Regions from separate parts of the Enterobacter sp. ECC-175 genome, predicted to be linked through region 1. Evidence: predicted binding sites of a transcription regulator. Region 1 holds the regulator's gene; the other holds the start of a gene.

What was found. Region 1 encodes CRP, which controls carbon source genes, mostly activating them, when cyclic AMP is high. Its sites were predicted from a motif close to ATGTGANNNNNNTCACAT; they were not measured.
Region 2: the regulator CRP is predicted to act here: its motif matches at 3,660-3,677, upstream of deoC (deoxyribose-phosphate aldolase).

The regions. Positions count from the first base shown of each region.
Region 1 is NZ_CP143776.1:195,150-201,779, reverse strand. It holds gene V1599_RS01095 (YccS/YhfK family putative transporter) at 1-1,414, opposite strand, end outside; gene crp (cAMP-activated global transcriptional regulator CRP) at 1,472-2,104, opposite strand; gene V1599_RS01085 (OsmC family protein) at 2,414-2,818, shown strand; gene V1599_RS01080 (phosphoribulokinase) at 2,884-3,753, opposite strand; gene V1599_RS01075 (YheU family protein) at 3,784-4,002, opposite strand; gene V1599_RS01070 (hydrolase) at 3,999-5,021, opposite strand; gene mdcA (malonate decarboxylase subunit alpha) at 5,249-6,630, shown strand, end outside.
Region 2 is NZ_CP143776.1:1,261,908-1,268,537, forward strand. It holds gene V1599_RS05970 (patatin family protein) at 1-388, shown strand, start outside; gene V1599_RS05975 (TatD family hydrolase) at 388-1,173, shown strand; gene V1599_RS05980 (YjjW family glycine radical enzyme activase) at 1,162-2,022, opposite strand; gene V1599_RS05985 (YjjI family glycine radical enzyme) at 1,997-3,544, opposite strand; gene deoC (deoxyribose-phosphate aldolase) at 3,807-4,586, shown strand; gene deoA (thymidine phosphorylase) at 4,696-6,018, shown strand; gene deoB (phosphopentomutase) at 6,071-6,630, shown strand, end outside.

The DNA.
Region 1 (6,630 bases):
GGGTATACACCGCGGTCACCGTAAAGCCGACCATCGCCCAGCCGTAGTTTTTGCGGATGATCAGGTAGCTCACCAGCGTAACCACCAGCATTCCCGCCAGCGTATACCCTTCCGGCACGTGGAAGTGCAGCGTTACGCCCGCAATAATTAGCCCCGCCATCGTGCCGCCCGCCCGGTGCAGAATGCGCACGCGCGTCGCCCCGTAGCCGTTTTGGGTAACAAACAGCACGGTCATGAGGATCCAGTACGGCTTCGGCAGGTGCAGCGCCATGCCCATCAGGCTGGCGATGCTCAACATCACGCTGATGCGCGCGGCGTTGCGCAGGGCGGCGGATTTAAGCGACAGATAGCTTTTCAGGGCGGGCAGCAGCGGCAGGCGCTTCTGCTTGTCGGCCATCAGGTCGCGCGGGTAGAGCGGGCGCTGCGTGCGCAAAACGCGGGCGATGCGGCTGAAGTGCCATGCCGCGAACTGGCCGACCGGGTTATCAGGATGCTGGCGGGCAATTTTCTCCAGCGCGCCGAGCTGCTTTTCCATGCTGAAGCGCGTGGGAAAGCGGTGATACAGAATGTCGTCAGCCAGCACGCGCAGGCGCGCCGAAACCGTCTGCGCGTTCCAGCGGATCACCGCTTCCGCGTGGCTGCGCTCGACCAGCTTCTGCACCTCCTGCGGGTGGTGCAGGCTCACGGAGATATGCTCCTGCAGATCCAGCCCCACCTGGAAGATGCGCAGCAGCCGCTTGTACTCGTGGTTTTTATTCGCGGCGAGCATGTGCAGCTGCTGGTAGCACTGGCTGATGAGATCGACCACCTTCTGCTGGCGCGTCAGCAGTGGCGGCAGGGATTTTTCCGGGTCGGTATGCTGCGTGAGCAGGGTGTATTTGGCTTCGCAGTAGTCGGCCAGCTGAACGTAGAGCAGGCTCAGGGATTCGCGCAGCGGCTGTTCCCGCCACAGCCAGAACCAAAACCAGTTGAATACGCCGTACCACAGCGTGCCGAGGGCGTAGATCAGCAGCGGCTCCCATACCGGCATATTGCCCGCGAGGCTTAGGGTGAAAATGGCGGCGATCAGCGAGGCGGGCAGCAGGCGGGCGTGCAGCGAACTGATTTCAGCGGTAACGCCGAGCGTCATCGCCAGTACGGTTAAAATCAGCGGCAGTGGAATATCGCGCGCCAGCAGCAGCTGAACGGCGAGGCTACAGCCGGCAAACAGGCTGCCGCCAACGATCAGGCGTTTGAAAAAGCGCTTGTGCGGCGTGTCCAGCCCGGCAATGTTGCAGCAGGCGGGCACCAGGGAAAACAGCAGCCCCTGCTGGAGATGTCCAAGAATGAGGCCAATGGCCACGGGCAGGCACAACACCAGCGTTTGTCGCAGTGCGTAGTTTACTTCCGGGTGATAGATCAGCCTGCGCCACATGGGGGATAGAGACAAAAACGGCGTGACACCCTGCGGTGGCACGCCGTTTGACCGGAATTAACGGGTTCCGTAAACCACGATGGTTTTACCGTGTGCAGAGATCAGGTTCTGATCTTCCAGCATTTTTAGAATACGACCCACCGTTTCACGGGAGCAACCGACGATCTGACCAATCTCCTGGCGGGTAATTTTAATTTGCATGCCGTCAGGGTGGGTCATGGCGTCTGGCTGTTTCGCCAAGTTCAGCAGGGTCTGTGCGATACGACCGGTGACGTCGAGGAAGGCGAGGTTGCCCACTTTTTCAGACGTAACCTGCAGGCGGCGCGCCATCTGCGAAGAAAGACGCATCAGGATGTCCGGGTTAACCTGGATCAGCTGACGGAACTTTTTGTAAGAAATTTCAGCCACTTCACATGCTGTCTTTGCACGAACCCAGGCGCTACGTTCCTGGCCTTCTTCAAACAGGCCCAGTTCACCGATGAAATCGCCCTGGTTCAGATAAGAAAGGATCATCTCTTTCCCTTCTTCATCTTTGATCAGCACTGCCACCGAGCCTTTAACGATGTAATACAACGTTTCCGCTTTTTCACCCTGGTGAATCAGCGTGCTCTTTGATGGGTACTTATGAATGTGGCAATGAGACAAGAACCATTCGAGAGTCGGGTCTGTTTGCGGTTTGCCAAGCACCATGCGCTGTTATCCTCTGTTATAAGCTGTCTCCAGAGCCATACGTTGCATCCTGACTCTGGGTTTGCAATCGAATTCTTACCCATACCTGGGAAGTCGGCCGTCTAATGTGTCGCAGCCAGTAAAGTTTGATGTCCTCTGCATACATGTGTAACGTCAATGTATTACTGTAGCATCCAGAGTGTTTTAGCATAGCTTTTGCCGCGTGTCTCCTGGTGTCTCGCTTCAGCATGATGCAGGTCGCCTTCCGTTGCGAGAAATGTAACGCGCGCGTAATCTGTCACCAAAAATGCAACGTTGGAGTTAATAAATATGCAAGCGCGTGTGAAATGGGTCGAAGGGCTAACCTTCCTGGGCGAGTCCGCTTCCGGCCACCAGATTTTGATGGACGGTAACTCCGGCGATAAAGCGCCAAGCCCGATGGAGATGGTGCTGATGGCGGCAGGCGGATGCAGCGCGATTGACGTGGTGTCTATCCTGCAGAAAGGCCGTCAGGAGGTGACCAATTGCGAAGTGAAGCTGACGTCGGAACGTCGCGAAGAGGCGCCGCGCCTGTTCACGCACATCAACCTGCACTTTATCGTCACGGGCAAAGAGCTGAAAGACGCGGCGGTGGCGCGCGCGGTTGACCTGTCCGCTGAGAAGTACTGCTCCGTGGCGCTCATGCTGGAGAAAGCGGTGAACATTACCCATTCATATGAGGTGATCGAAGCGTAATGTCGGGGCATCGCGCCTGTTGATGCCCACACTCTAGCCCTCTCCCACGGGGAGAGGGAATATGCTCACGCGATCTGCTTGCCTTCCATCAGCCGCTGCACCAGCGGCGTCATGATTAACTCCATCGCCAGCCCCATTTTCCCGCCCGGAACCACCAGTGTGTTCATATGAGAAATAAACGAACCCTGCAGCATCGCCAGCAGCCACGGGTAATCAATCCCTTCCAGATTGCGGAAATGGATCACCACGAAGCTTTCGTCCAGAGAAGGAATGCTTTTCGCCGCGAACGGGTTGGAGGTGTCTACCGTCGGCACGCGCTGGAAGTTGATGTGGGTGCGTGAGAACTGCGGCGTCAGGTAGTTGATGTAATCTTCCATGGAGCGCACCACGGAGTCCATTACCGCCTCGCGCGAGTGCCCGCGCTCGCTGATGTCGCGGGTGAGCTTCTGGATCCACTCCAGGTTGACGATAGGCACCACGCCGACCAGCAGGTCAACGTGGCGCGCCACGTCGTGCTGCGGGGTGACCACGCCGCCGTGCAGCCCTTCGTAAAACAGCACGTCCGTTGGCTCCGGCAGCGGCTGCCACGGGGTGAAGGTGCCCGGAACCTGATTCCACGGCACGGCTTCGTCATAGGTGTGCAGGTACTTGCGCGACTGCCCCTTGCCGGTCTGGCCGTATTCAATAAACGTCTGCTCCAGCAGGCCGAAATCGTTGGCCTCCGGGCCGAAATAGCTGATGTGTTTGCCCATATCGCGCGCCTTGCGGATGGCCATGTCCATTTCGGGGCGCGTGTAGCGGTGAAAGCTGTCGCCCTCAACCTCTGCCGCCCGCAGGTTGAGCTGGGCGAAAATTTTGCGAAAGGCGAGGCTGGTGGTAGTGGTGCCCGCACCACTCGAACCCGTTACGGCAATAACCGGATGTCTGGCAGACATAGCAACTCCCTGACTGGAAAGATGTAAAGATCAGCCGTGAAACGCGTTGCGGGGCATGATATTGACCGTTTCATGCAGTTCTGACCACACCAGCACCACGTCGCCGCTTTTCAGCTGGCGCTTCACATCGTCGACCTTTTGTTCAAGCGAACGCTCTTGTTCACCATAATCGGTGCCTTCGCGTAATACAAAGCTTTCAATCAGATTATCGAGCGTTTCGGGAGACAGATCCTGCCAGGGGATAATCATTTAACACCTTCCAGATAAGTCGTAAGCCAGTCGGGGATACGCGTCTCCAGCCACATTTTCGGTCGGCGCAGCGTGCCGCCGACGAAGCCGACGTGCCCGCCGTACTCGGTGAGCTGGTACTGCACGTTCGCCGGTAAATGCTCGGGAGCCGGAATCGAGTGATGATCCATGAACGGATCGTCTTTCGCGTGAATAATCAGCGTCGGCTTTGTAATTTGATTGAGCAACGGCATCGCGCTGCACTGGCGGTAATAGTCAATCGCGTCGGCGAAGCCGTGGATCTTTGAGGTAATCAGATCGTCAAACTCGCGCAGGCGTTTTACGCGCTTAAGCTGCTGCAGGCTGACGGGCAGCGTATCCGGATAGGCCTTGAGCTTGCGCGCGGCGTTGGCCTTCAGCAGGTTGAGCAGGTAGCGCTGGTAGACCCGGGAAAACCCTTTTTCCATATGGTAACTGCACTGCTCGAGCATAAACGGTGCGGAGACGATGACGGCGGCATCCAGCGGAACCGCGTCTTTTTCTTTTGCCAGCAGGCAGGCCAGCATGTTCCCGCCGAGTGAATAGCCCACCGCCGCCGTCGGCACGCGGCCAAAATTATCCCGCAGCCACGTTAAAAACCACGTGCCGTCTTCGGTTTCACCCGAATGGTAAATCCGCTTCTGGCGGTTCGGTTCGCCGCTGCATCCGCGAAAATGCATCACTACGCCGAGCCAGCCGCGTTCTTTCGCGGCCTGGATCAGGCCGTGCGCGTACGGGCTGTGCAGGCTGCCCTCCAGACCGTGAAACACCACCAGCCGCGGCTTGTGGCGGGCCTGCTCGGGATCTTCGCTCCAGGCGAGGTCCACGAAGTCGCCGTCCGGCAAATCCAGGCGCTGCCAGTGCGGCGTGAACTGAAGCCTGCGGCGGATCAGGCGCGGCAGCATGGTTTGCAGGTGCGGGTTTGCCGCGCCGCGCATGGGCACGAACTCGGCGCTCTCTTCGCCTGCGATCTCGAAGTCGGACGGGATTATTTGGGTCATAACGGCGATGTTAATTGTTGTCAGTTATTTACGATACCTTCCGAATTGTACCCCGTTTAGCCTGGTTTTCCGAAACATGAACTGATCCCGATCACAAATATTTACCGAGATTATTACTCTCAGGCTAATGATTCCGCCCTACGCTTAATTGATGCCTTTCTCACCAGAGCGCACACTTCACTCAACGTTAAGCAATCAGAATGATGTGCTGAATCAGGAGGTTAATAATGTTATCTGGGCAAACACCCACTCGGCAGTGGAACACTCGACGCACCGAGAAAGCGCGTCGTCTGGCCTCTGTGCCGGTGCAGGGCAAGGTACTGCCAACGGGCGATTTGGTCGCCATGCTGGAAAAATTAATCGCCCCCGGCGACAAGGTTGTGCTGGAAGGCAACAACCAAAAGCAGGCGGATTTCCTTTCCCGCTCGCTTGCTGAAGTAAACCCGCAAATCGTCCACGACCTGCATATGATTATGCCAAGCGTGGGCCGCAGCGAGCATCTGGATATCTTCGAGAAGGGCATCGCCCGCAAGCTGGACTTCTCCTTCTCCGGCACGCAGAGCCTGCGTATCTCGCAGCTTCTGGAAGATGGCCAGCTCGAAATCGGCGCGATCCACACCTACATCGAACTCTACTCCCGCCTGTACGTCGACCTCTCGCCGAACGTGGCGCTGATTGCCGGCTTTAAGGCTGACCGCAAAGGCAACATCTACACCGGCGCGAGTACCGAAGATACGCCAGCGCTGGTGGAAGCCGCCGCGTTCCACGACGGGATCGTTATTGCTCAGGTCAACGAACTGGTGGACGACGAGTGCGATCTGCCGCGCGTGGATATTCCGGGTTCATGGATTGACTACGTAGTCGTGGCCGACAAGCCGTTCTTCATCGAACCGCTGTTCACCCGTGACCCGCGCCTGATCAAACAGGAACACATCCTGATGGCGATGATGGCGATTAAGGGCATCTACGCGGAGCACCAGGTGCAGTCCCTTAACCACGGGATCGGCTTTAACACCGCAGCGATTGAGCTGCTGCTGCCGACCTACGGCGAACAGCTCGGCCTGAAGGGCAAAATCTGTAAGCACTGGACCCTGAACCCGCACCCAACGCTTATCCCGGCGATTGAGAGCGGCTGGGTCGAAAGCGTGCACTGCTTCGGCGGCGAGCTGGGGATGGAAGAGTACATCCGCGCCCGCCCTGACGTCTTCTTTACCGGCGCCGACGGCTCCATGCGCTCCAACCGTGCCTTCTGCCAGCTGGCAGGTCAGTACGCGGTAGATATGTTCATTGGGTCAACGCTCCAGGTTGACGGCTACGCCAACTCCTCAACAGTGACCCGCGGTCGTCTTTCCGGCTTCGGCGGCGCGCCAAACATGGGCCACGATCCGCACGGTCGCCGCCACGCCACGCCGGCCTGGCTGAACATGATCACCGAACCCGATCCGATGCAGCGCGGTAAAAAACTGGTCGTGCAGATGGTGGAAACCTTCCAGGCGGGCGTGAAGCCAACCTTCGTGGAAAAACTCGATGCGGTGGACGTGGCAAAAGCCTCCGGCATGCCGCTGGCACCGGTCATGATCTACGGCGATGACGTGACCCACGTCCTGAC
Region 2 (6,630 bases), 1.1 Mb from region 1:
CATGGAGCGCTGGCTGGGCGACAGCAGCCTGCAGCCGCTGGTGGACATCGCCCATCGGCACGAGTCCAGCTACGGCGAGATGCAGCGTTTTATTGAAAAACCGCCGGGCAAGCTGCGTATCTTTGAAATTTATCCGCCAAGGCCGCTGGTCAGCATGGCGCTCGGCAGCCGTTTACCCGCGCTGCGCCAGGATTATAAAACCGGTCGGCTGTGCGGACGCTATTTCCTCGCGACGGTGGGCAAAATGCTGGCAGCACAGCCGCCGATTCGCCGGCATAAAACGATCATTACGCCGCCCGCCGTCGTGGCCAACGACGTGCTCGACGTGCCGCTGGTGGATGTGGCACAGGCAAACGACACCGCGTTTGATAACGAGGACCTGGCGTAATGCACCGCTTTGTCGACACCCACTGCCATTTTGACTTTCCGCCGTTTACGGGAGATGAGCCGCACAGCATCGTCCGCGCGGCGCAGGCGGGGGTGCGGGCCATCATTGTACCGTCTGTTCAGGCCGACAGGTTCGAGCGCGTGCTCGATCTCGCCCGGCATCACGATGCGGTATTCGCGGCGCTGGGGCTGCATCCGATCGTCATTGAGCATCATCATGATGGGGATATCGACAGGCTGGATGACGCGCTGAAAAAGCCGAACAGCAAGCTCGTCGCCATCGGCGAGATCGGCCTCGATCTCTACCGGGACGATCCGCAGTTTGAGCGTCAGCAGGCGATCCTGGATGCGCAGCTTCGGCTGGCAAAGCGTCACGATCTGCCGGCGATCCTCCATTCCCGCCGTACGCATGACAAGCTGGCGATGCACCTTAAACGCCAGAACCTGCCGCGCACCGGCGTCGTGCACGGCTTTTCAGGCAGCCTGCAGCAGGCGCAGCGGTTTATTGAACTCGGCTACAGGATTGGCGTGGGCGGGACGATCACCTATCCCCGCGCCAGCAAAACCCGCGACGTCATCGCGCAGCTCCCTCTCTCGGCGCTGTTGCTGGAAACCGATGCGCCGGATATGCCGTTAAGCGGCTTTCAGGGCCAGCCTAACCGCCCGGAGCAGGCGGCGCGCGTGTTTGCTGAACTGTGCGAACTGCGAAAGGAGCCGGAGGATGTGATTGCCGATGCGCTGCTCGAAAACACCCGCGCAACGTTCGGCATCACGCTAAAGGTATAGCGCCGGACGAAGCACCGTAATCTGCTGTTTTTCAAGCGCCCGCGCCAGCGGCTCCACGTCATCCGGCGTGGCGCTGCGCCATGACGCCGCCTCGCCGTAAACCCCGTGCGCGTGAAAGGCGTTAATGCGCACCGGAATGCTCCCAAGCGCGCGGATAAACGCCGCCAGGGCGGGAAAATGGTCCATATAATCACACCGCTCAGGAATCACCAGCAGCCTCAGCTCGGTAAGGCGCTGGCGTTCGGCCAGCCAGCGTATGCTCTGCTTAATCTGAGGATTGTCGCGCCCCGTCAGGAAGCGGTGGTGCTCATTGCCCCACGCCTTGAGATCCAGCATCGCCCCGTCAAGCACCGGAAGGAGTTTCTGCCAGCCGGTTTCGCTCAGCAGGCCATTGCTGTCCACCAGGCAGGTTAAGTGGCGCAGGGCAGGGTCGGCTTTGATCGCTGAAAACAGGGCGATCAAAAACGGCAGCTGGGTTGTCGCTTCGCCGCCGCTCGCGGTGATCCCTTCAATAAAGGGCGAGGCCTTGCGGACCTGCGCGAGGATCTCCTCGACGCTGTAGCGCTGCGCCATGGGCGTCGCCTGCTGCTGGCACAGATGCAGGCAGGTATCGCACTGGTGGCAGAGGCTCTCCTGCCACCAGACGCGGCCGGCCTGCACGTTTAGCGCATCGTGCGGGCAGTGGGGAACGCAGTCGCCGCAGTCGTTGCAGCGGCCGATCGTCCACGGGTTATGGCAGGTTTTACAGCGCAGGTTGCACCCCTGCAGGAACAGCGCCAGGCGGCTGCCCGGCCCGTCCACGCAGGAAAACGGGATAACCTGACTAACTAAAGCGCATCTGCTGTTCATGGCTCACCACTCGCGGCTGTCGCTCCAGAATGCGGGTATTGCGCGCGGCCTCCTCGCCGAGCCAGGTGGTGTTAGTGCGTGACCCCGCCTCGCGGTACTTCTCAAGATCCGACAAACGCACCATGTACCCGGTCACGCGTACCAGATCGTTACCGGCGACGTTAGCGGTAAACTCGCGCATCCCGGCCCTGAACGCGCCCAGGCAAAGCTGGACGACGGCCTGCGGGTTGCGCTTAACCGTCTCTTCCAGCGTCAGAATGTCGCTGATCCCGGCGTGGTAATACTGATGGTGTGGCGCAACGGCCAGCAGGTGGCTGATGGGATCGGGCTCATCGCCATAGGGCAGGCGCGCGCCCGGCGTGGTGCCTGAGTCGGAGCTGATCCCCGACTGGGCGTGCAGCATCGCCCGCTGCTTCCAGCCGTGTTTTACCGGCGTTTTGTCGACAAACGTCGAGAGCTGTTCGCTGATGCGATAGCCCAGCGCGTTCGCCCGTTCGTCCTTGCCGTAACGTCCTTCGATACCTTCCTTTTCGCACAGCGTATTGACCGCTTCCGCGAGGCCGTACATGCCAAACATCGGCACGAAACGATCGGCGTCGATCAGCCCCTCTTTCACCAGGAAGCTATTCTCAAAGAAGCCGGACTGCTGATAGAGGAAATCGCAGCGGGCATCGATGATGGCAATCTGCTGCTGGCAGTAGTGCGGCAGGGCGCGAGTGAAGAAGTCCTCGATGGATTCGCTGCGCTCGGCAATCGCCTTCAGATTGAGGCGCACCAGGGTGCTGCCGCCGCCCGCGAGCGGCAGGGAGTTGTAACAGCTAACCACGCCGTAGCGTCCTTTTGTGAAAATTTTATCATTCACAGGGCCATTAGAAACGTGCGGTTTACTGCATTCACATATGTTATTAGCGACGTTTAGCAGCAGATCGTCCGGCGTGACCTGTGGGTCATAGATAAAGGTCAGATTGGGTGCAACCTGCTTAAGCTCAGCATCGGCGCTGAGAATGGCGCGCGTGACGGGCGTATCTTCCGGGCCGATGTTGGCGTGCATAAAGGCATCCGGCAGCGTGCGGTCCAGGTAGCGCCAGAAACGTTTTATTCGGCTATCGATTTCTTCTTGTGTTAGAATTTTAACATACGGCTGCAGCAGTGCATCCAGATGGCCCAGGTACACCGGCATGGAGGTAACGGAGGGAACATGGTGGTAGAGGATGGTGAGCAGCGACAGCGCGTCATCAAGATCCTGCGCCCCCTCCAGCTCCAGCCAGTCTGAACCGTTCGCGAGGAATTTGGCGTAGTCCGGCAGCACGTAGCGCGGCTTGTAGGGGGCGTGTCCCTCGTACATATCGCAGATAACGCCTTCGTCCAGCGCGGCGCGGGCTGCGGCCGGGAGCGCCGGGTAGGGGAGGTTGTCTTCCGCTTCCAGCGCCAGCAAATGACGCTTCTGCTCGGGGCTCAACGTCGGGCTTGTCACAATTTGCTGGCAACGTTGCTGCATGTCATCGGGGCTGGCGTGGGACATATTCGCTTCCTTTATCGTTCTGCGGATGATGCCGAGAATTTTAAGAAGCGATCCCGTCGGGGCTATTGATCCCACAGGGGTAACCGCTGTTTTAGGCAGCCGTTATCGGGTTAAAATTTGACGTCGATCTCATTACAGTAATGCAAATTTGCATGAAGTTTTCATTAACTGTGATGAATGTCGAAGTGTGAGTGCGGCTGGATGTTAGAATAGTCACAGACCGCAAGGTGAAATTTATACGGCGATGCCGTTGGAGAATGTTATGACCGATTTAACCGCAAGCAGCCTGCGCGCGCTGAAGCTGATGGACCTGACCACCCTGAACGATGACGACACCAATGAGAAAGTCATCGCCCTGTGCCATCAGGCGAAAACCCCCGTCGGCAACACCGCTGCCGTCTGCATTTACCCGCGTTTTATCCCTATCGCGCGTAAAACCCTGAACGAGCAGGGCACGCCGGACGTGCGTATCGCGACCGTGACGAACTTCCCGCACGGTAACGACGACATCGAGATTGCGCTGGCAGAAACCCGCGCGGCGATTGCCTACGGTGCGGATGAAGTTGACGTAGTGTTCCCGTACCGCGCGCTGATCGCCGGCAACGAGCAGGTAGGTTTTGACCTGGTGAAAGCGTGTAAAGACGCATGCGCCGCGGCAGACGTGCTGCTGAAAGTGATCATCGAAACCGGCGAGCTGAAAGAAGAAGCGCTGATTCGCAAAGCATCTGAAATCTCCATCAAAGCCGGCGCGGACTTCATCAAAACCTCTACCGGTAAAGTGCCGGTGAACGCGACGCCGGAAAGCGCGCGCATCATGATGGAAGTGATCCGCGATATGGGCGTATCAAAAACCGTTGGCTTCAAACCGGCGGGCGGCGTGCGCACCGCGGAAGACGCGCAGCAGTTCCTGGCGATCGCGGACGAACTGTTCGGCGCCGACTGGGCCGATGCCCGCCACTACCGCTTCGGCGCATCCAGCCTGCTGGCAAGCCTGCTGAAAGCGCTGGGTCACGGCGACGGTAAGAGCGCAAGCAGCTACTGATTGTCAGCCAATGCCGGATGACGCTTCGCTTATCCGGCCTACAGGGTCGTAGGGCGGGTCAGCGTAGCGCCACCCGCCACAATTCCCCCGATTCCGCATGGAGGTTACCGTGTTTCTCGCACAAGAAATTATTCGTAAAAAACGTGATGGTCATGCATTAAGCGACGAAGAGATCCGCTTCTTTATCAACGGCATTCGTGATAACACCATCTCTGAAGGGCAGATTGCCGCCCTGGCGATGACCATCTTCTTCCACGATATGTCGATGCCTGAGCGCGTGTCGCTGACCATGGCGATGCGAGATTCAGGAACCGTGCTGGACTGGAAAAGCCTCAACCTTAACGGCCCGATTGTGGATAAACACTCCACCGGCGGCGTGGGTGATGTTACCTCGCTGATGCTTGGCCCGATGGTGGCCGCCTGCGGCGGTTACATTCCGATGATTTCCGGGCGTGGCCTGGGCCACACGGGCGGTACGCTCGACAAGCTGGAAGCCATTCCGGGCTTCGATATCTTCCCGGACGACAGCCGCTTCCGCGACATTATTAAAGACGTTGGCGTGGCGATTATCGGCCAGACCAGCTCGCTTGCTCCGGCAGACAAGCGTTTTTACGCGACGCGTGATATTACCGCCACCGTAGACTCCATCCCGCTGATCACCGCCTCGATTCTGGCTAAAAAGCTGGCGGAAGGCCTGGACGCGCTGGTGATGGACGTGAAGGTGGGCAGCGGCGCGTTTATGCCAACCTATGAACTTTCTGCCGCACTGGCGGAAGCCATTGTGGGCGTCTCCAACGGTGCGGGCGTGCGTACGACCGCTCTGCTGACCGACATGAACCAGGTCCTCGCGTCCAGCGCCGGTAACGCCGTCGAAGTGCGCGAAGCCGTGCAGTTCCTGACGGGCGAATACCGCAACCCGCGTCTGCTCGACGTCACCATGGCGCTGTGCGTTGAGATGTTAATCTCCGGCAAGCTGGCCAAAGACGACGCGGAGGCGCGCGCCAAACTTCAGGCGGTGCTGGACAACGGTAAGGCGGCGGAGATCTTTGGCCGCATGGTGGCGGCGCAAAAAGGCCCAACCGACTTCGTTGAGAATTATGCGAAATATCTGCCAACCGCGATGCTCAGCAAGGCGGTATATGCCGACGCGGAAGGATTTGTCTCCGCGATGGATACCCGCGCGCTCGGCATGGCGGTCGTTTCCATGGGCGGCGGTCGTCGTCAGGCATCAGATACCATTGACTACAGCGTCGGCTTTACCGAGATGGCCCGTCTGGGCGACAGCGTTGACGGGCAGCGCCCGCTGGCGGTGATCCACGCGAAGGATGAGGCCAGCTGGCAGGATGCGGCGAAAGCGGTGAAAGCGGCCATTACCCTTGACGATAAAGCACCAGAAAGCACGCCTTGCGTCTATCGTCGCATCATCGAATGACTGTATACTGATCTGATCCCTATTTTTTAAGCACTGAGTACGGAGAACAATTATGAAACGTGCATTTATTATGGTGCTGGACTCATTCGGCATCGGCGCAACCGAAGATGCAGAACGTTTTGGCGACGTGGGTTCCGATACCATGGGCCACATCGCGGAAGCCTGTGCGAAGGGCGAAGCGGACAACGGTCGTAAAGGCCCGCTGAATCTGCCAAACCTGACCCGCCTCGGTCTGGTGAAGGCGCATGAAGGTTCTACCGGTAAAATCGCAGCCGGTATGGACGGCAACGCGGAAGTGGTGGGCGCCTACGCCTGGGCTCACGAGCTCTCTTCCGGTAAAGATACCCCGTCTGGCCACTGGGAAATTGCCGGTGTGCCGGTGCTGTTCGACTGGGGCTATTTCTCCGATCACGAGAACAGCTTCCCGCAGGAGCTGCTGGACAAGCTGGTGAAGCGCGCCAACCTGCCGGGCTACCTCGGTAACTGCCACTCTTCCGGTACCGTGATCCTGGACCAGCTCGGCGAAGAGCACATGAAAACCGGTAAGCCGATTTTCTACACCTCCGCTGACTCCGTATTCCAGATTGCCTGCCACGAAGAAACATTTGGCCT